Regions from separate parts of the Alteribacillus bidgolensis genome, predicted to be linked through region 2. Evidence: riboswitches for the same ligand, from Rfam matches in the RefSeq annotation. Region 2 holds a riboswitch; each other region holds the start of a gene.
The links. Region 2 has a riboswitch for thiamine pyrophosphate ahead of CEF16_RS12790 (ABC transporter ATP-binding protein). Riboswitches for the same ligand answer to the same signal wherever they lie in the genome.

Region 1 (7,378 bases), 1.2 Mb from region 2:
GAGAGACTGAAATTAAAGAAGATGACTTCTTGTATATTCTTGTTTCACGCAAACAAAAAAACAAGCTCCGTCGGATGTTAAAGCGTGAACATTAAACGATTAACCTACTGGCGCAGGTGGTGTGATAAAATAAAGGCGGCAATATTTTTAAAGGCTTAGTGTTTGAGGGGTAACAGCATAAGATAAACCACGACACGACATTCGCCTTAGGCACTTGGCGACGAGCCGAGTTTTTCTAATGGATTTAATTAAAGGTGGTTTTGTATGACTGTACTTTTTGACGTTTTAATACCGATTGCTCTTATCTTTTTAACAGGTTTTTATCTGCAAAAAAAACAGATGATAGATGTGCGTTCCGTCTCATCTGTTGCTCTTTATATTTTAACACCTGCTCTTGTTTTTCGAACATTTTATACAACAGAACCTGATGGGGACTTATTTAAAATTGCTGTTTTTTCTGTGTTGTTCTTATTAATTATGCTTCTCGTTAATCGATTATTTGCTTACTTTTTTAAGTGGAATTCCAAAGAATCAAGCGGTATGGGACTTGCTGTGACTTTTATGAATGCTGGGAATTACGGTGCACCGTTGATTTTATTCGCTTTCGGTGAAACAGCTTTTGCATATTCCGTAGTATTTATGGTTATTCAATCGCTCTTAATGAGTACAGCTGGAGTATATTTGGCGAATCGAAGCAGTTTAACAGCAGCTGATGCTTTCCGGGTTGTGTTAAAGATGCCTGTTTTTTATGCATTAATACTTGGAGTGTTGTTTCAAGCTTTACATATAGACATAAAAGAAACGTATATGGATGCGGTTAGTATGGTGGCGGAAGCTGCTATTCCTGTTGTAATGGTGGTTCTTGGGATGCAGCTGTCAAAAATATCAATTTCTTCGCTGGACTGGAAACTAGTCAGTATAGGTACCTTGTTAAGGCTTGTGATTTCCCCTTTAATAGCTTTTGGGCTTACTGTTTTGCTTCAAACAAACAGCACGTTAAGCATTGTATTGATTGTTTCTACTGCCATGCCGACAGCAGCGACCATAGCGATGATTGCTGTTCAATTTGATTCCAGTCCACAGCTGGTATCAAGTATTACATTAGTGACAACACTTTTAAGTGTGCCGTCTTTGTGGATTTTGCTTACAATCATTGGAGTGTAAAAGAAGTGTCATAGGTGTTAAACGAAATATAATTTTCAAACTGGTACAATAATTACTAGAAATACTATGGAAAGAAGGGAACAATATTGAAAAAGATAAGCGGCATCTTTCTATTAAGTCTTCTATTAACGGCTTGTGGTCAAACGGAGGAAAAGGACGGACAAACGAGTGATAACAATGATCCTGAACAACCAATAGAAGTAGAAATGGAAATGGCAGAAAAAGCAGAACAAGGGGAAGAAGTAGAAATAGGGGCTTTTGTTACTCAAGGAGAAGAAAAAGTGACAGATGCTAATGAAGTGCTTTTTGAAATATGGAAAGAAGGCGACAAGGCGGAGAGCGAAGAATTTTTGGCTGAAGAACCTGAAGATGAAAAATATTCGATTACACACACCTTTGAAGAGGAAGGTATTTACCATGTTACTGCGCATGTGACAGCTCGAGGAATGCACAGCATGCCAACGGAGGAAATTACAGTAGGTCAGTCCGTTGAAAAAACGGAAGATAATGGTGAGGAAACAGATATTCATGCTGGTCATCAACATGGTTCTCCGGTAACAGCAGATTTGCAATCTCCATCTGAATTAAAAGCAGGAGAAGAAATGGAGATATCGTTTCAAGTTGCTGAAGAAGGAGAGCCGATACGTAATGCTAGAGTAAGGCTTGAGATATGGCAAAAAGGAGACGAGACGCGGGAGTGGGTTGATGCTGAGGAAGAAAGTGGTTTATACATTGCTTCTCATACCTTCGAAGAATCAGGGGATTATATGATGACCGTTCACATTGAAGATGAGGAAGATTTGCACGAACACGTAGATAAAATGGTATCGGTAAAATAAGATAGAAGATCTTATCAAGAGGCTGGCTCCATCGTGTAAAGAAGCCAGCCCTGCTTTTGAATAGTTATTCTCCTCTTTTTCTCCGTTCTGTAATAGGTTCTGCTCCAATGCCCCAGTTGTCTGTTTCTACTTCATCAATCACGACCACAGTAGTGTTAGGATTTTTACCAAGTACGTCTTGTAACAACTTGGTACTCCCAGCAATGAGCTCCTTTTTTTGTTCAGCAGTTACTGGCTCTTGTTCTTTTGTAATTTTAATATTAATGTATGGCATACATATTCTCCTTTCTATCATTTCAGTGAAGGGTAAGAAACTTTTGATTTCATCTGTTTTTTTGCAGTCCTTGTGCTATCCCAAGACACCCCATTCCAGTTAAAAGTACAGCACCTGCAAAGTAAAAAGAGGAAGATAGAGCTGCTGTTGCCGATATGAGTAAGCCGGCAGCAATGGGTCCGATCATTTGGCCAAGGCTGTAAATGAAAGTAAATCCTCCAATTATATTATTACTTTGTCCCGCAGCAGCATTCCTCGCTTCTGCCATAGTTAGTGTCACAATCCCCATAAAGGTTGCTCCAAAGAGAAAAGAGCCAACTAATGCTCCGAAACCATTAAAGAAAATCACAGGGAAAAGAACACCTGATATTTGCAGAAAAAAAGCAGCCTGCAGTGCAGCAAGGTTTCCAATTTTAGAAGCAACTCCAGACCATATAACGCATGAGGGAGCAGCAGCCGCACCGACTAAAACCCAGCTTAAAGAAGGGTTCGATTGAAGCATCGGAATTTCAGCTGCAAAAGCGACCAAATAAGTCCCGCTGATTATGTAACCGATTCCTTCGAGTCCATAAGCGGCGCAAAGCCACGGTAATATCGTTTTCGTTTTTGACTGTACTAGATTATTTTCTGCGTTTTTTATTTCAATGCTCTCTTTTTCAGGTGCTTCAGAAAGTCTTTTCCAGGTAAATAATCCTAGAATAGTGGATAGTATTCCAAGAGCAATCCAAATCCCTGCCCAGTCAAATGAAATGGATAATAGCGGTACAAGAAGTCCAGTTGAAAATATACCTAATCCTACTCCTCCAAATAGGTATCCTGTCCAAGAAGCATGTCCTGCGCTGACTAGGTAATCTATAACAATACTTGAAACAAGAACAAAAACAATACCGCTTGTTACCCCAGATAAAAAGCGTAAAAGATGCCAGATTAACTCATTTACAACAACTCCCATCAAGAAAGTAGAAGCTATGTTCAAGATCAAATGAAAATATGCATAATAGGCTTTTCCTTTTTTCCATGCCATTTTTCCTGCTAGAAGAGCACCTACAAGATAGCCAAAGTAATTGCTAGAAGCCAAGTATCCGGCTGTTTCATTATTTAAATGTGTTGCTTCTACCATTAATGGCAGGATGGGAGTGTAAGCGAATCTGCCAATACCCATTACGACAAACAGAGCTGCCATTCCTGCTGTTAATATAAGTATTGCATATTTTTTTGAAGGAAGTACTTGTATCATAAATAACACGTCCTTGCTTTAACTTCCTATATTTTACCACAGTTGCCGTTAAAATCACTTTTCTTAGTTTGACAGATTCGGCATGTTTGTTTTAAAATTTAGAAAAATACTAAATACAACCACTAGGGGTGCCTTAAAGAAAGGCTGAGATTAAAGTGAACCTTTAAAACCCTCAGAACCTGAACTGGATTATTCCAGCGGAGGAAAGTGGAGCGAAATGGACATAACAGACAAAGCTGACCAGACCGCTTTCCACTTTCAGGAAAGCGGTCTTTTTAAATGAAGAGGAGGTATTATGAAACCGTTCTTACACGTTATTTCTACTGGAAATCAATCCCTAGAAAGGTGGTTGGATATAACCGCCAACGTTCATTCGTACGTAGATTTCATTCACATTCGTGAAAAGCTGTGGGATGAAAAAAAAATGGACGCTGCAATATTGGGATTATTAAACGCAGAAGTACCTCCTCATAAAATTATTCTTAATAATCGGCCGGAGTTGATAGCTTCGTATGGTTTAGGAGGCGTTCATTTTCCTGAAAACGTACCTATTCATAAAACTGTTGAAGATAAATGGTTAACAGGCTGTTCTATTCACAGCAAAGAAAGCGCTGTAAAAAAAGAAATGGATGGTGCAGACTATTTATTTTTTGGACATGTTTTTGAAACAAACAGTAAACAAAATACTCTTCCAAGAGGTTTAAAATCGCTGCAGCAGGTTGTAAGTTCAGTAAAATGTCCGGTTATAGCGATAGGAGGAATCACTTCTGAAAGAGTGAAGGATTGTGTTTCTCACGGAGCCAAAGGTATTGCTGTAATGTCTGGCATCTATGGAGCAGCCCAACCAATCGAGAAGGCAAAAGCTTATCAAAAAGCGTTAAAAGAGGAGGCATTACATGAATAAAGCATATGATGTGCTGATTATTGGCGGCGGTGTCAATGGCTGCTCTATCGCTTATCAAATGTCCAAAAGAGGTTATAGAGCAGCTGTGCTTGAAAAAACTAGAGTTGGTGCAGAAGCATCCAGCGCAGCTGCTGGAATGCTTGGGGCACAGGTTGAAATCAAAGAAAACGGTCCTTTTTTTGATTTTGCGAGAAAAAGCAGAGATATGTTCTCTGAATTGGTACCTGAATTAGAAGAAACGTCTGGAATTCCCGTGTCTTATGTACGGAATGGAATGCTGAAAGTGGCTCAGGCTGATACGGAAGTAAATCATCTTTTAGACATGCTCGCTTTTCAAAAAAAGGCGGGAGAACGAGCAGAGTGGAGGGATCCGAATGAAATCTCTGTCCAGGAGCCTAACATAAAGGGTGATATAAAAGGAGCCCTTTATATTCCTGGAGATGGCCAGGTGAAAGCTAAAGAATTAACCCAGGCCTATGCACGCGGAGCAAACCTATTAGGAGCAGATATATACGAATTTACTCCTGTCACAGGATTGTTGGAGGAAAATGGAAGAATAAATGGGGTGACGACGCCTTCTGGCTGTTTTTATGCCGAACATGTAGTGCTTGCTGGCGGGGCCTCGACTGATTTAATTCCAACTGCACAAACGTATATCCCTTCTATGATTCCAGTAAAAGGCGAGTGTATATCAGTCAAACCTGCAAAACCAATAATGAAAGCAACCATTCATGCTTCTGATCTTTACCTTGTTCCAAAGCCCGGCGGAACCATTATTATAGGTGCAACCGAACAAAATGGCCGAATGGATAAACCGGTTAGTGCAGGAGCTGTTCAGGAACTTCTTTCTAAAGCAATCCGGCTTGTCCCTGACCTTCAGAACGCTGAATGGATAGAGGCATGGAGCGGTGTGCGGCCGCAAACGATTGACGGTATGCCGTATTTGGGCGCTGTTTCCATAAAAGGATTGTGGATGGCAGCTGGCCACTACCGTAACGGTATATTGTTATCTGCATTAACTGGGGAATGGATGGCAGATTTGATAGAAGGTACTGCTGAAAATGAGGAATGGATCAGGGCATTTGATCCATTGCGTTTAAAAGAAGGAAAGGAGGATCTAGTTGAAACTAATCATTAACGGCACGACAAAAGAAATACCTGATAATAATTCCACTGTGACATTACTGCTCAGCCATCTACAAATCGGTCAAAAAAAAGCTGTAGTAGAAAGAAATGGAAATATTTTAGTCAAAGAACAACATGACAATGAACCCGTGAAGGACGGGGATAAATTTGAAATAGTTCATTTCGTTGGAGGAGGATAATACGATGTTAAATATCGGTCCATATACTTTTCAGTCGAGGTTATTTCTAGGAACCGGAAAATATGCTAGCGGGGAAGTGCAAAAGCAGGCGGTAGAGGCTTCTGAAACGGGAGTGCTTACGTTTGCCGTAAGACGAATGAATATATTTGATGACAGTCAGCCAGACCCATTTGAAAGCATGGATCTCAGCGGGTTTAAACTGCTGCCAAATACTGCAGGTGCAAAAACAGCAGAAGAAGCTGTACGAATTGCAAAAATGGCTCAAGCAGCTAATATGTGTGACATGATTAAAGTAGAAGTTATTGGGTGTGACAAGACGCTTTTACCTGACCCGATAGAAACGATAAAAGCTACAGAAATGCTGCTTGACGAAGGTTTTATTGTTCTTCCTTATACGTCTGATGATGTTGTACTGGCCAGACGTCTGCAGGAGCTTGGCATTCATGCCGTTATGCCTGGCGCCTCCCCAATAGGTACTGGGCTTGGGATTATAAATCCATATAATTTATCTCACATTATCGAACAAGCTGAAGTTCCTGTTATTGTCGATGCTGGGATTGGCAGCCCTAAAGATGCCTCTTACGCAATGGAACTAGGAGCTGACGGGGTACTATTAAACACTGCAGTGTCTGGAGCTGGAGATCCTTTGAAAATGGCGGAAGCAATGAAATATGCAGTGGAAGCTGGCCGTTTAGGATTTGAAGCGGAACGTATTGAAAAGAAAATGTATGCCCAAGCAAGCAGTCCGGTTGAAGGAATGAGCAAGCTTTGATGGAGAGCCGTTATTCCAGGCAAGAACTCTTTTATGGAATCGGTAAAACTGGCCAGCAGCTCTTAAATACCAAGCACGCAGTCATTGTTGGAGCCGGAGCACTAGGAAGTTCAGCCGCAGAAACACTAGTACGAGCAGGAGTTGGGAAAATTACGATTATTGATCGTGATTTCGTTGAATACAGCAACTTGAACCGTCAGCAGCTTTATACTGAACAAGATGCAAGAGTAAAACTGCCAAAAGCAGAAGCAGCTAAAAATAGATTGCAAGCAATAAATACGGAAACAGAGATAATAAGTGTTACAGGAGAGGCTGACTTTTTTGTATTAGAGCAAGCACTTCCAGCAGATTTGTTTATTGATGCGCTGGACAATTTTGATACGAGAATGCTTATTAATGATTTTTGTCAAAAACATGGCCTGCCATGGATATACGGAGCTTGTGTGGGCAGCTATGGCATTACTTTTACTATTCTGCCTCAAAACACCCCTTGCCTTCATTGTTTAATGGAAGATATTCCACTTGATGGGGAAACGTGTGATACAGCAGGGATTATTGCGCCGGCCGTACAAATGGTCAGTTCGCATCAATCCACAGAAGCGCTGAAAATTTTAACAGAAAACTGGTCTGCCTTACGAATGAAATTATTATCATTTAACCTTTGGAACAATGAATCTTCTGCTATTGATGTTAAGTTGTTAAAAAAAGAGGACTGTCCATCTTGCGGTAAAGAAGCCTCATATCCATTTTTGGAATACAAAAACCGTGCAAAAACAGAGGTGTTATGCGGGCGTAATGCCGTACAAGTCCGGCCGGCAGAACAGCAATACCTGGCATTACCTGATTTAAAAAAGAGATATTCA
Region 2 (7,378 bases):
GAAATGACAGAACTGAAAATGATCAGCCTCAACTACAAAGGGTAGGTGAAAGCAATGAAACTTCCTGTTTTTGATTGTCATAACAAAGAAGATTCTGCTTCCATCTATTATCCGCAATACGCTACAGAGTGGATGATAGAGTATCGTTCTATCTTTGGACAAAGAAAAGAGAAAATGACGATGATGACAAACCGTGTGAGAAGCGGCAGCTGCTGTCATGGAAACGGTTATGGATGAACAGGAAAGCATAGATGAGGCGTTTGAAACAGTCCGCCGCTATTATCTTTATCATGCTCGTTCTTGGAGTGTGCCAAAAATAAAACGATTGTCCAGTTCCGCAGTTTATGTCCCTTACCACCTTATTGAAAAAAGCGGACGCTGGACCAAAAAACAGAAAATTTTTTTTGTATGAACCGATGACCGATTCCGCTGACAGAATAGAAAAATTTCCTGAAATCTTTCAATTTATCAAAAAGGAGGCAGCAAAAGTATGAATATGCTCGTGATTATAGCGGTTTTAATATCTAGCACTTGGATTGGGATGGCGCTTATTTTGTGGAAAACAAATTTGTTAAATGTAAAGGAATAGGAGGCTGGAACGATGAACAGTACCATTGTAATGTACTCATGGCTCTTCATGGCTCTTTTTATCGGTTTGATGCTTTTTATGGGCTGGTTTGGAATGAGAAAAACGAATACATCTGATGACTTTGCAACAGCACGTTCTAGGTTATGGACCGTTTGCGGTCGCCCTTGTTATAGCTGCCGGAATTTCAAGTGGTTCCACATTTATGGGGATGCCCGGTCTTTCCTATGATATCGGGACGCCAAGTTTGTGGTACCCATTGCTTTACTCGATTGCCACCGTCATTGGGATGTTATTTGTAGCAAAAGTGATCAAAAAATATGGAGATAAATTCGGTACTAGAACGATTCCGGAATTTATCGGTGAACGCTGTAAAAGTGATATTCTTCGTATTGCATTGACCATTATATCGATCTTATTAATTTTCTATGTTGTTTCTCAATTTGTTGCCGCAGCTACGATGTTTCAGACAATGATGGGTGTCAATTATGAAACCGATATCATTATAACGGCTGTCGTTCTTGCGACTTACGTGTTCATGGGTGGATCACACTCTGACATTATGACAGACGCTATTCAAGGATTTTTAATGGTCATTGTAGCTCTTGTGGTGTTCTTTTGCTTCATCGGAAGCGTAGGTGTTGACGGAGGATTTGGCGATATGCTTGCCACGATTGAAAATGAAAATCCAGAAGGCGGAATAAATCAGTTGTTCTTACCGGGAGATAACACGTACGGAGCTTTCTGGCTTGTCGCACTACTATTCATTGCACACTTGCTTTTTGCTGTTCTCCCTCACTTAGGAAACAAATTCATGGCAGTGAAGTCCGGCCGTGACCTTAAAAAACTTATTATGTATTGTACGATTTTTGCAACCATTCTACCTCTAATGGCACTTGGCGGTTTGCTTGGACTAGCTGTAGTAGGAAGCGATGCAGGTATCTCTCCAGACCAAAATGTACCGGTACTGTTTAGTGAAATCTTTCCGCCTGTGGTCGCAGCCTTTTTTGCCGTAGCTGTATTGTCAGCGGTTATGTCTACATCAGACGGACTGATTGTTTCTCTTACACAATTGTTAGCTAATGATTTGTATCGTAAAACGTTTGTGCCAAAAATGAGCATCACAAAAGAGAAAGCAGAAAGAAATGAACTCTTAATCAGTCGTTACAGCACGTTTGTCGTTTTATTGCTGCTATAGTGCTTGCATGGACACCGCCGCAATATTTGGCTGTGTTTATGTGGATTGGTATCGGCGGAATTATGGCGGCTGCAGCCGGACCACTTGTAGTCGGAGCTCTTTGGGAAAGAGCAACGAAGAAGGCTGCTTTGTCTTCGCTTCTCTGGGTACAGTTACTTACTGGACTGTTTATTTACCGTTTGGTTTTAACTTTTCCAACCCATTTGGAGCAGCCGGTATCGGTGTATTAGTAAGTATGATTGTCATGTATATCGTCACGCTGGCTGCATCAAAACCAGCAAATGTTCCATCACATTCTAATGTGAAAATAAACAGTTAATAGAGAAGGAGTGTGTGATATAAATGTATAAAACCTTTGCTTCGCCAATAAAAATTGTATCAGGAGAAGGTTCCATTCAAGAGGTGCCCTCCATTGTTCAGTCTTATAAAGCAGAAAGAATCATGGTGTTTGCGGATCCAGGTGTCATAGATGCAGGGATTGTAAAAAAATTAGAAGATCAGCTAAACAACGCAGGATTAGAATATAACATTTATTCAGATCTGATTCCTGAACCTCCGCTTGAAATAGGAAATAAAGCGCTGCAGGCTGTTAAAGATTTTAATGCTGATTTTGTAATCGGTATCGGCGGCGGAAGTTCATTAGATATCGCAAAAGTAGTGGCTGTATTAAAAGAGAATGAAGGGAAAGTAGAGGACTACTTGAACTTGACGGGCACGAAAAAGTTCACATCCAAAGGGCTTCCAAAAATATTAATTCCTACAACATCGGGCACAGGCGCAGAAGTGACCGATATATCAGTATTTACACTGAAAAACACGAAAGACGCGATTACGCATGAAAACTTACTAGCTGATGCAGCGGTGGTCGACCCAGAGCTCACCTATACTCTGCCGGCACGGATTACAGCTTCCGCTGGAGTAGATGCGCTCACCCACGCCGTGGAAGCGCTGATTTCGGTTAACGCTACTCCGCTAACCGATGCCTTAGCTTTGGATGCAATTAAACGAATTTCATCCAATATCCGGACGGCTGTCTGGAATGGGGGAGACGTAGAAGCGAGAAGAAATATGGCATGGGGCAGCATGACGGCAGGGATGAGCTTTTATAATGCTGGTGTTGCAGGTGTTCATGCGCTTGCGTATCCATTAGGAGGATTGTTTAAAATACCGCACGGCGAATCAAATGCAGTGCTGCTTCCTTATATTTTTGACTATATCTGGCCGGCTTGTATCGATAAAATGGTGTTAATGGCTGACGCACTGGGCGTAAAATCTGATAACTTTAATAAACGTGAAACAGCCATTACTGCAGTAAAAGAATTGAAGCATATCGTCGACGAGGTCGGAATTCCATCTACTCTGGATAAATTCGGTATTAAAGAAAAGGATATAGAACAGCTCGCCAAAAGCGGTATCGAGCAAACAAGACTCTTAGCTCGCAGCCCCAAACCTTATACGCTTGACGATATCAGAGATAGATACCAAGCAGCATTTTATGGGGAACTAGCATTTGGAAATAATTAATACAAATAAAGGGATGCTCCAAGATGATTGTTACTTGGGGCATCCCTTTTATTAATTTTATTTTCTCTTTGTTAATTAGTTTTCTCTTTTTCCCTTGATACATGCGTAACCCAGCAGCCGCTTGGTATGTATTCCCCTATCCCGCCGTTTACGTTCCAATAATAAATAAAAGCTTCTACTTTTTCTCCGTTTTTATTTTCGACGGTTACCACTTTTCTTTCATACATGCTATTTTCCAGATCCGCTTCGTCATACCCTTCGACCCAGTCCAGATCCTTTAGCACCTCAGGAAAGATCTCATCTGAAATGTACATTAACTCTCCTTGAATGATATTATTTCCTTCGGGAAAAAGGCAAGGAAAAGATCCGTTTTCTACACACACCATTCGTCCCTTTGTAGTAGCAGGAACCTCCTTTTCTGTTCTTCCATTCAAATAGCTTTGATAATTCCGTAGTCCATGTCGTAATGTTCCATATACAAAAACAGGAAGGTTTTTCATTTTTGCTCTTCTCTCCTTTTTGACTCTATTAGGGAAGTTGTAAGCAAAAATCCCGTATATTCTATGACTTACTGGAAAGTCTAGTTCCCCTTACAAAAAATGGTATTATTTCATAATATGTTGCTAATCCAATATAACACATGACTATGTTTCCATCATATGAGGCAATGTTTCCATATGGAAAGAAAGCGTGTAAATAAATATAACAGAACTTTTAAAAATATAAGTTCATTAACTTATCATAGTATTGACACTCTATCTTTTTAGATAAGGGGGAACAAGAATGTCAGGTGTGGTTAGCAAGTTTATAACCTTGTTAACAACGATTAAACCGAGTGAAGAAAAGGAAGAGTGGAGTGCTACAGAAATAAGCCGAAGACTTAACCTTCCCGTTCAGACAGTACACCGTTTGTTAACTTGTTTGTCAGAGTGTGGATTTGTGTACAAAAACAAGGAGACAAAAAAGTTCCGACTCGGTCTTGCTTTAATGGAACTTGGCTTGTCGATAAGAGATAATTTATCGGTTCGAAACGCTGCTCTTCCGGTAATGGAAAAAATTGCTGGCAGATCAAAAGAGAGTGTATATTTAACCGTGCCTGAAAACAATGAAGGCGTGTTTATTGATTGTATCGACTCACCGCAGCTTTTAAAAATAGCAGAGCCGACAGGCATGAGACTCCCTCTTTCAGTAGGTGCCTCTAAGAAAGTGATGTTAGCTTTTTTCAACCTCTTGGAAAGAAATAAAATTATAGAGGAATTAGTACAAGAAAAAACAATAAATGATCCTAAGAAATTAAAAGAAGAACTTCTTATCATTAATAACCAGGGTTTTGCTATGTCATTTGGTGAAACGACAGAAGGAACAGCAAGTGTTGCGGCACCTATTTTTTCTTGGGAGAATAAAGTGGTGGCTTCTCTAAGTATTGCAGGACCGGAAACGAGATTTCAAGAAACACAATTAAAAAACAATATTCGACTGGTCACACGAGCGGCGGTTGAAATATCTGAGGAATTAGGCTGGCTGAAAAAGGTTAGATAATCTCCTCATAAGAATAAAATTTTCTCAATATTAAGGAATTGGGTGTTTTTCTACGTATTTGTTTGTGAGAATATATAGTCAAATAAATGATTCCTCCCATCAATATGGCAGATACAGAGGTGATATATGGAAAATACTACCCTATGTTTCGGCCGTAAGTGAGTAATATTAAAAAAGAATGGAAGAGTTAACATAAGGAAAGAAGTGATGGCGGAAAAATGAGAATATTATTGTTTATGCGTGTAGACAAGAGGGCAGTTGATAAAATCTAACATATATCTTATTAGGGGGTATCTGGCATTAAAAAGGGTGTGAGAGCGATGAGAATGTGAAAGGGAGCAGCTGCAACGGATGTTAGGCATGCTCCCTTTTTAAAATGGAGGTATTGAGCTCTAATTTAATAAAGGATGCTGCTAAAACAGAGAACGTTCTGGGCAAAAACAGTACCTCCTGTACAAGCCAGTTTGGCATTGTTACAGGTGCTGTGTACTTTTTTCAAGGGGTTGTGCTTTTCGTGATTATTCTTCTTCGCTTTCCATAATACCTTCTTCATCGGGTGGAATGTCAGCCTCTCGATCTTCTTCTATTTCTCCGACTACCGTTCCTTCCACAAATGCGTCAGCGACTTGTTCCTGTGGAGCAGGAAACTCTCTCCATTCTTCTTCTTGCTGGTTATTTGGGATGTTTCTTGGCGGGCGTTTTTCTCGTTCCATCAAAATCCTCCTTCCTAAAATGATATCTCTAATTTGTGCAGAAACGAGACGTTTTATAAGCTATAAAGGTTTTCGAATGAAAGTATTTATGCTAATGTGGAAGATAGATATAAGTACAAAGTAGCAAATGAAAATAAGAATAACTTCCACACTAGGGGTGCTAGAAAATAGCTGAGAGGGATTTTATTATCCTAACCCTGGAACCTGAACTAGTTAGAACTAGCGGAGGGAAGTGTGAGCGAGCATAAAATAAATGATAAAGATCAGCCTCGGATATGGGCTTGTCCATTTCTTTTATGCCCACAACCACTACCACTCTTTCGCTAGAGTGGTTTTTTATTGGAAGTGCTGAATTCCAATGGGGGAAGCGCAGCAAAAGAAGCAAAGCGCTGAATCCCAAACGAAGAGTGTTGAAATAAAAGAGCAAGACCATATTTTTTGAGAAAAGAAAGGATGAAAAGAGCATGGAATATATAAAATGCTGGTATCCAGCCAGGCAGAAAGAGCGGCTGCCTTATGGTTAAAACAAACAATATCAATCCAGAATCATCTGGTTCCCAACTTCACTTTCAACAAGTCTCTTTTCATTACGGCCAGGAATCTTCTTCTATCTTTCAACAGCTTAACGTTGATATCCGTAAAGGTGAATTTGTCAGCCTGCTTGGGCCAAGCGGTTCCGGGAAGTCTACGTTTTTCAGGCTGGCGACGGGGCTGGAGAATCCAGCCGAAGGAAACATTTTCATTAACCAAAAAGAAGAAAAAAATCGTCTAGGTAAAGTGGGCTATATGCCGCAAAATGATTTGCTGCTTCCTTGGAGAACCGTGTTAGAAAACGGCGTGCTGCCGTTGGAAATAAAGGGCGTACGGAAAAAAGAAGCCAGAAAACAAGTAATAAGTCACTTAGAAAAGTTCGGCCTGGCAGGCACAGAGCACCAATATCCCCACGAACTATCCGGCGGGATGAGACAAAGGGTGTCGTTTTTACGAGCGATGCTGAGCGGAAATGACATTTTGCTGCTCGATGAACCGTTTAGCGCTCTTGATTCTATGACTCGTTTTTCCATGCAGGAGTGGCTGCTTGAACAATGGAGCACCTGGCAGAAAACACTGATTTTTATTACACATGATATAGAAGAGGCGCTGTTTTTATCGGACCGTGTCCTTCTTTTTACCGAGCCGCCCATCGAGAATAACTTAGAAGAAGTCATCATTCCGTTAAGCCGTCCAAGAGAAAGAAACACTCGCAGCGATCCTGAATTTATGGCATTAAAACAGGAGCTGCTAAACAAAATGACATCGAAGGTGCAGCTATGAAAAAGAAAAGGGTAAATAGCTGGCTTTCCTATGCAGGTTCGGGCATTATTGTGGCACTTCTTTTAATGATGTGGGAAGTCGGAGCACGGCTTTATGATAAAAGTTACATCCTGCCCTCCCCGACAGAGATATTGCTTAAGCTGTGGGAATTACATGATATATTGTTTTTCGTGCATTTGCCGGCAACGTTAAATATTATCCTTATTGGACTTGGCATTTCTATCGTATCAGGAGTAGGGCTTGCGGTTTGGATGAACCAAAACGAAGTGATCGAGCGGAGCTTTTTTCCGCTTCTCATTACGTCGCAGACGATTCCAATTATAGCGCTTGCGCCTATTTTCGTCCTTTGGTTTGGATATTCGATTTGGAGTAAGGTAGCCGTTACTGTTTTAATTACGTTTTTTCCTATTACGGTCAGCACGTTCGATGGTCTGCGTTCGGCAAGCCGTGAATTTGAAGAGTTGCTAAAAACGATGGGAGCGAGTTCTAAACAAATCTTTATGA
Region 3 (7,378 bases), 1.2 Mb from region 2:
ATTCTTCATTAGACGAGTCTTTAGGCTGGCTTGATATTTCCTTTCAAACCGATGATTTAAATGAAGAGGATTTATATAAACTGATGACTTCATTAAAAGAAAAGAAACGGTATCACAAAACAGGTGATGGACGTTTTGTTTCCTTAGACAACGAGATACTAAATGGCATTAAGGAAATGCTGAATGATACAGGTGCGGCTCCAGAAGATTTGGAAAATAATACACTTCGGCTTCCTGCGTATAAGGCGTTTCAAGTAGATAAATATTTAAACACGGGTAGACAATGGCATAAAGATGAAAGTGTCCAAAAGTTATTAAATGATATACGCTCTCCTGAGAAATTTGAAGCATCTATTCCTGAAGAAATTCAGGGTACCCTTCGAGATTATCAGGAAAAAGGCTTCCATTGGTTTAAAGCTCTAACTGCTTATGGATTCGGTGGTATTTTGGCAGATGACATGGGACTTGGTAAAACGTTACAGACTTTAACCTATATATTGTCTGAAAGAAAACAACGTTCTGACGCCCCGCCATTTTTAGTAGTAGCCCCGTCTTCATTGGTTTACAATTGGGAGAAAGAAGCGAAAACTTTCGCTCCAACGCTTAAGGTTCAAATCATCTATGGGTCTAAAGCAGAACGAAAACAACAAATTGAAAAAACGGAAAACACGGATGTATTTATTACTTCATATCCTTTGGTTCGAAGAGATGTCGAACTTTATGAAGGTATTGCTTTTCACGGGATAATCTTAGATGAGGCTCAAGCCTTAAAGAACTATACTTCTAAAACGTTTCGAGCAGTAAGAAAACTTCAAACCGAAAAAGCTTTTGCGTTAAGTGGAACACCTATTGAAAATAAAATTGACGAATTATGGTCCTTGTTTGTAATTTTGATGCCAGGTTTATTCCCAGATGTACAGTCTTTCAAAACATTACCAGCAGACAGTGTTAGACACCGCGTTTCTCCTTTTATTTTACGTCGTACTAAAAAAGAAGTTCTAACCGAGCTTCCAGATAAAATTGAAACAACCATCCATTGTGATCTAACTAAAAAGCAGCGAGAAACATATGTTGCTTACTTAAACCGTATTAAAGAGGAAACTGCAGTGCAGCTGAAAACCGGAACGTTCCAGCAAAATCGCATGAACATCCTTTCTAACTTAACCAGACTTCGTCAATTGTGCTGTCACCCCGGTATGTTCTTAGAAGAATATGGAGGCGGCTCTGGAAAACTCGAAGAATTAATGAACTTTATGAAAGACGCCCGTGAAAACGGACAGCGGGTACTTGTGTTCTCACAATTTACGAGCATGCTCTCGTTTATTTGTGAAGCCTTCAAAAAAGAAGGATTGTCTTATTTTTATCTGGACGGAAAAACACCAAGTCAAGAAAGAGTACAGATGTCGGATAAGTTTAATGAAGGCGAAAAAGAAGCTTTCCTTATTTCATTAAAAGCTGGCGGCACAGGACTTAATTTAACAGGGGCAGACACCGTCGTTCTCTTTGACTTATGGTGGAACCCTGCCGTTGAAAACCAAGCTGCAGACCGTGCTCACCGTATCGGGCAAAAACGTGCAGTTCAAGTTGTTAAAATGATTTCTCAAGGTACTATCGAAGAAAAAATTCAAGCTTTGCAAGACAAGAAAAAAGCTTTGTTCGACCAAGTTATTCAATCTGGAGAAACAAGTTTGTCTTCTCTTTCTGAAGAAGATATCAAAGAAATTTTGGAGCTGTAATGACACTCTATTCAAAGATCGCCTCTCTATTAAAGTTAGAGAGACGGTCTTTTTCCTTTTTGCAGCACTTACTTTGGGTAAGTTACTTTAATCCAAAAGTTAAACGATGCTGGAACAAATTTTATGCTTGATGGAAAAGTACTTATTGAAGAAGTAAATGAATTATTAGGAATTGACCTTGAGGATGGACCTATAGACACTATTGGAGGCCTTATACTTTTTGAAAAGCCAGAAGTTCAAGAAGGGGAAAACATTTCATTTGGAAACTGGAAGTTTGCCCCAATAGAGATGGAAGGTCAGCAAATTAGAATGATTGAAGCTATAAAAAAGAAGAGGCTGGATTGCCCTCTGCATAACACTTTCAACTTTTCATTTGCTCTTCTTCAGGATACTCATTTCACCTAATTCTCTTTGTGAAGCAATATAATTCACGTGTATACTTTGTATAAAAAGTGAAAGCAGGTTTAGACCTTTCGACTCCGGTTCGCCTGCAGCCCAAGGTGAGAGAGAGTCAGCTAAAACCTCACAATCTGTGATAATGCCCAACTGATTTACCTCGTTTATGCCTGAGCGGCTGGGCGCTGGGGTTGACCATCGAAAACGCCAAACTTTTTGTATTTTCTTATCTTTTCTTTTTGGGATAGCATTAATAATGTCTTAGACTATGTACTCTCATACTTTATACCGTTAAACTCGTAATGAAGGAAAAAGATATTCTTCCTTTATATCTCCAAGAGCCTTCCTAGATGTAATATCTTCTTCTAGCAAAGGCAAAAATATTTTTTTCTGGTTAGGAAACTCTTCTTTAATCTGTTGAATATAAGAGCGTTCTTGTTTTTTTCGTTTCTCAATAAACATACTGTCTCCAGCATGTTCTGGTAAACATTTATTTACAATTAATGTATCCACCTTTAACTTGGCCTGTTCTAGCATCTGTAAAGCTCGCTTCGTTTCTGCAACTGGGAGCTTTTCCGGTATCAGCACGTATATGTATGCAGTTCGTTTGTTATTAATCAACACTTTTCGCGCCTCGGAAAACCTATCTTTTCTATTCATAAGCACTCTGTAAATCGGATCATCCACTGGTTCTCCGTCATTTAACCATTGTGAATAATTTTCATTAATCGACTGTCTTCTCTTCAGCATCCCTTCTATCCATGCTTCCATCATTTCAGGCAGGGACAATAGCCGCACCGTATGACCAGTAGGTGCTGTGTCAAATACTATGATATCAAAATGTTCTTTTTCTTCTAACACTATCTGAACCAGCTTGTCAAACAATGCCGCTTCTTCTGCACCAGGAGACACAGCAGCCATATCAATCTGTCTATTGACTTCTTCAGCCATGTGGGACTTCACAAGCCCTTTTAAATTGTCTTTCACTTGATTAATGTAGCGCTTGGATTCTTTCTCGGAGCTAATTTCCATGCCCCACAGATTTTCGGTGAGCTGTTTTCTTTTATCGCCAATGTCTGTATCGAACAAATCACTTAGGTTATGAGCAGGATCGGTTGATACGAGCAAGGTTCGCTTCCCTTTTTCTGCAGCAGTGAGAGCAAAAGCAGAAGAAGAAGTCGATTTTCCTACACCCCCCTTTCCACCAAAAAACAAAATCTCATAATTCAACAGTTTCTCCATTATTTCATTCCTTTCAAAACCTGTTTGCTAAAAAACTTGGCTTGCCGCTGACTCCTGTGGCGGAAGACGTAGTTTTACTTATACTTTGATCCTTTAGCAAATTTAAGTTTCCTAAAGTATAAAAAACACCGCTGGCACCTCTTCTATTAGCAGCAGCGTATACCGTTTAGCGGAGATTTATCCATTCCCATTCGCAGGTGCCATTCGTGAAACCTTTCCACCATTTCTGGATATAATTCCAATGTATAGTAAGAAACTGGATTCGGCAGGCCGAGTAATTCTGAAAAGCATAACAGTAAAAAAAGATCGTCTTCATCCCGTATTTCACGTTTGATTTCGGCACGATGGGGGAGCCGCAGCACTTCATCATAAAATTCCATCAGCTTCTTTAAGCTCATCTTCTTATCGGCCATTTCTCTCCCTCCGATCTATATTGACAGATAGTGAAGGGGCTTGCCGGTGAACAGATTTGCCCACACGATAAGCCCCTGTTATTGAATTTATTTTGCCACGTAAAGATTCTATTAATCATTGTCCGGATCAGTATTTGGTGGTTCTCTTCGGAACAGCGCTATAGCTTCAAGCAAAATCCATACAGTGAATGCTAATATAATAGCTCCTAGCACAAATAAAAGAATCTGTGCATCTCCGTCGCCTAACCAAGACCACTGGAAAATGACCTGACTTGTCATTGCCCACATCGTCATAAAAAGCAAGAAGATCATTGGTATAAAGGTGAACAAGAAATTTCGTCCTTTTCTTCTAAGCCAAATGGAAATAAGCAGCAAACTTATACCCGCAAGGAGCTGATTTGACGTACCGAATAATGGCCAGAGTAAATATCCTCCCGAGCCAAAACCACGGTCTCCAGGAAGTAATACAAGCAGTGCACTTGCTCCTACTGCAATACTTGTTGCTACATGCTTTTTCGTAAGGCCAGGTGCACTATACTCCTGTCCGAGTTCTGAGATAATATACCTCATTAAACGTACAGAGGTATCAAGTGTCGTCGCAGCAAAGCTAACAACGATTACTGCTACAATTGTTTCCGCTACGCCTGCTGGTAAACCAAGCCCGGTTGCGAGCTGCCCCGCACCTCCAACAAAATGGGCAAGTCCATCCGCATTTGCTGTATTAAAACTTTCATAGCTGGATAGAAAATCACTTTGTGAAGCAAAGAAGGTGGTCACTGCTAAAATGGTTACAAGTGCTAGAGTTCCTTCTCCGACTGCACCAAAATAACCAACAAAACGTGCATCCGTTTCTTTATTCAACTGTTTCGATGAGGTTCCAGAAGAAACCAGACCATGAAACCCGGAAATTGCCCCACAGGCTATGGTAATAAAGAGAAGCGGGAACCAAGAGACGTCTGTGACCTCTCGTGTAGCCGGCGCTGTTACCTCAGGAGTCGGCCACGTGAAAAATAAACCAAGGTACAAAATAGCAAGCCCTACCACCAGCTGATGCGAATTAATATAATCACGCGGCTGGAGAAGCTTCCAAACCGGAAGAATCGAAGCAATATAAACATAAATCATGAGGACAGCAATCCAAATTAAAAATGCCGATGAAACTGCATCTAAACCGAACAAGCCGGTTGCTTCTTCTCCACCAAAATAAGATACCAAATCGATTTGTAAAGCAGGAGTAGTGCTGGCAATAACTGCTGCTGCATACATTACAGCCAGTGCTACAAGAGATGGCATAAGCATATTTTTTCCTTTTTTATTAACCGTATAACCGATCCAAATCGCAAGCGGTATCTGAATAAACACCGCCAGGACGCTTGCTGGAAATGTTATGAATAAATTCGAAATAACCCAGGCAAATACTGCGTTGACCATGAGAACCAAAATTAGAATAATAAACAAAAATAACAGTTTTGCACGCCTTCCAATAATACGTTCCGCCAGGGTTCCAATCGATTGCCCTTTATTGCGAACAGAAAGGACAAGCGTCCCAAAATCATGGACACCAGCTGCAAAAACGGTCCCTAATACGACCCATAAAAAGGCTGGCAGCCATCCCCAATAAACAGCTACTGCCGGTCCTACAATGGGCGCTGCTCCAGCAACAGAAGTAAAGTGGTGGCCCCAGAGCACCCATTTGTTTGTCGGTACAAAATCCACACCATCCCGGAATTGATAGGCTGGTGTTTGATAATTAGGATCCAGCCTGTAAATACGCTCTGCTATAAACTTAGAATAATAACGATAACCAAGAGCAAACACAATTAACCCGATAATTGCTAAAACAATAGCTGGCATAACCGTTCACACTCCTTTTCAACTGTCTTTTTATATCTTTTTCTGATACCGCTTACAGAATTAATCTCACCACCTTCCCTTATTCATACGTTTTTATGTTTTAACAATTCGATTATAAAAGAAAAAATATAATTTTGCGAATAATATATTTATTTGCAAATGGAATATATAAACATCTCATTCGTTTGCAAACATTTTAATATATGCTACATTAAAAGAAATTCTATATGTTCACTAGGGGTGTCATTGACTGAGAGAGACGATTGTCTCAACTCTTAGAACCTGATCTGGCTGAGACCAGCGTAGGGAAGTGGTGTGACAAGCATTCTTACTTACAGGTTGTTGTCTGTAAACACCATCCCCTCTTCCCCCAGTGGCAGCGAAAGGGGATTTTTTGAGTTATGCAGAATAATCGTTTGCTGATTATGTTAGAAATTGCTTTTATGGCAGGACTGTCAATTATTTTAAGCTATATTGAATTTAGTGCTCCATGGGCGATGGGAGGATCCATTTCACTAGTTATGGTCCCCATATTTATTATTGCTTTTCGCCGAGGATGGAAAGCAGGGATGATGACCGGTTTTTTAACTGGAATCCTTCAAATTCTTTTCGGCGCCATCATTGTCCATCCTATACAATTTATACTCGAATATCCGATTGCTTATGCCGTTCTTGGGCTGGCTGGTTTATTTGTCAGCAGAAATAACTTTAAACATGAAGTGCCCGTTTTCCTGATCATTATTGGGGTTGCTTTTGGTACGCTTCTTCGTTTTATCGACCATTTCAGTGCAGGGTTAGTATGGTTTGGTGAATATGCTCCAGACGGTGTACCGGTTGTAACGTATTCAGCAGTATATAATGCTTCTTATCTCGTTCCTGAAATGCTTATAACCATCTTTGTCGTTATCCTTATTTCAAAATATAGGCCTCAGTTTTTCTATGATGGGCGCAGCGTCCATTCTGCTGCTTAATCATTTTTTGGTCCTCCGTTGCCTTTCGCACACTGATGTGCATGTAACGGAGGCCTTTTTATATACATATATAGAAGCCTTATCTTAATAAAAAGGGGAACGACGATAATGAATAAAAATATCGATACCCGCCTGATTCACGGAAATTATTCTTGCCGGTCATACCTCGGTAGTCTCATACCACCAATATTTCAAACTTCTACTTTTTCGTTTACATCTGCTGAGGAAGGAGAAAGAAGGTTTGCCGGAGAAGAAGACGGCTTTGTTTACTCCAGATTAGGAAACCCTACTGTTCAGGAACTAGAATATAAAATAGCTGACCTTGAAAACGGGGAAGAGGGAATAGCATTTAGTTCCGGGATGGCCGCCGTTTCTGCTGTGTTGACCTCGGTTGTAAAAACGGGTGACCATATTCTTGTTTCAGAAGGTATATATGGTTGTACCTTTGGTCTCCTTCAAATGTTAAAAGAACGATTTAATATTGATTTTAGTCTTGTCAATATGGATAAGAAAGAAACCATTGAATCATTATTACGACCGCAAACAAAAGCTATTTACGTAGAAACACCCATTAATCCAACGATGAAATTAGTTGATTTGCAAATGATTAGTAACATTGCCAAGCAGCACAACCTCTTCTATATCGTGGACAACACTTTTTCTTCCCCTGTTCTACAAAGGCCGCTGGAATTAGGAGCAGATGTCGTTTTACACAGTGCCACAAAATACATCGGGGGTCATGGAGATGTAATCGCCGGCCTTGCAG

Region 1: it holds a riboswitch for thiamine pyrophosphate, as region 2 does, so the genes downstream of both, CEF16_RS18645 (thiamine phosphate synthase) here and CEF16_RS12790 (ABC transporter ATP-binding protein) in region 2, are expected to answer to the same signal.
Region 3: it holds a riboswitch for thiamine pyrophosphate, as region 2 does, so the genes downstream of both, thiT (energy-coupled thiamine transporter ThiT) here and CEF16_RS12790 (ABC transporter ATP-binding protein) in region 2, are expected to answer to the same signal.

The regions. Positions count from the first base shown of each region.
Region 1 covers NZ_KZ614149.1:3,742,197-3,749,574, forward strand. Annotated here, with positions in the region: gene CEF16_RS18620 (potassium/proton antiporter) at 1-95, shown strand, start outside; gene CEF16_RS18625 (AEC family transporter) at 265-1,164, shown strand; gene CEF16_RS18630 (FixH family protein) at 1,251-2,003, shown strand; gene CEF16_RS18635 (2-hydroxymuconate tautomerase family protein) at 2,068-2,277, opposite strand; gene CEF16_RS18640 (YbfB/YjiJ family MFS transporter) at 2,327-3,514, opposite strand; TPP riboswitch at 3,629-3,737, shown strand; gene CEF16_RS18645 (thiamine phosphate synthase) at 3,810-4,418, shown strand; gene thiO (glycine oxidase ThiO) at 4,411-5,556, shown strand; gene thiS (sulfur carrier protein ThiS) at 5,540-5,743, shown strand; gene CEF16_RS18660 (thiazole synthase) at 5,748-6,515, shown strand; gene CEF16_RS18665 (ThiF family adenylyltransferase) at 6,515-7,378, shown strand, end outside.
Region 2 covers NZ_KZ614149.1:2,563,698-2,571,075, reverse strand. Annotated here, with positions in the region: gene CEF16_RS12830 (aldehyde dehydrogenase family protein) at 1-45, shown strand, start outside; gene CEF16_RS12825 (hypothetical protein) at 55-237, shown strand; gene CEF16_RS12820 (hypothetical protein) at 218-412, shown strand; gene CEF16_RS12815 (sodium:solute symporter family protein) at 705-1,784, shown strand; gene CEF16_RS24435 (hypothetical protein) at 1,784-2,014, shown strand; gene CEF16_RS12810 (iron-containing alcohol dehydrogenase) at 2,127-3,308, shown strand; gene CEF16_RS12805 (gamma-glutamylcyclotransferase family protein) at 3,380-3,808, opposite strand; gene CEF16_RS12800 (IclR family transcriptional regulator) at 4,092-4,847, shown strand; gene CEF16_RS12795 (hypothetical protein) at 5,366-5,560, opposite strand; TPP riboswitch at 5,704-5,808, shown strand; gene CEF16_RS12790 (ABC transporter ATP-binding protein) at 6,077-6,874, shown strand; gene CEF16_RS12785 (ABC transporter permease) at 6,871-7,378, shown strand, end outside.
Region 3 covers NZ_KZ614149.1:3,783,098-3,790,475, reverse strand. Annotated here, with positions in the region: gene CEF16_RS18830 (DEAD/DEAH box helicase) at 1-1,736, shown strand, start outside; gene CEF16_RS18825 (HlyC/CorC family transporter associated domain-containing protein) at 1,860-2,141, shown strand; gene CEF16_RS18820 (ArsA family ATPase) at 2,424-3,374, opposite strand; gene CEF16_RS18815 (cory-CC-star protein) at 3,521-3,787, opposite strand; gene CEF16_RS18810 (carbon starvation CstA family protein) at 3,899-5,641, opposite strand; TPP riboswitch at 5,868-5,967, shown strand; gene thiT (energy-coupled thiamine transporter ThiT) at 6,043-6,612, shown strand; gene megL (methionine gamma-lyase) at 6,721-7,378, shown strand, end outside.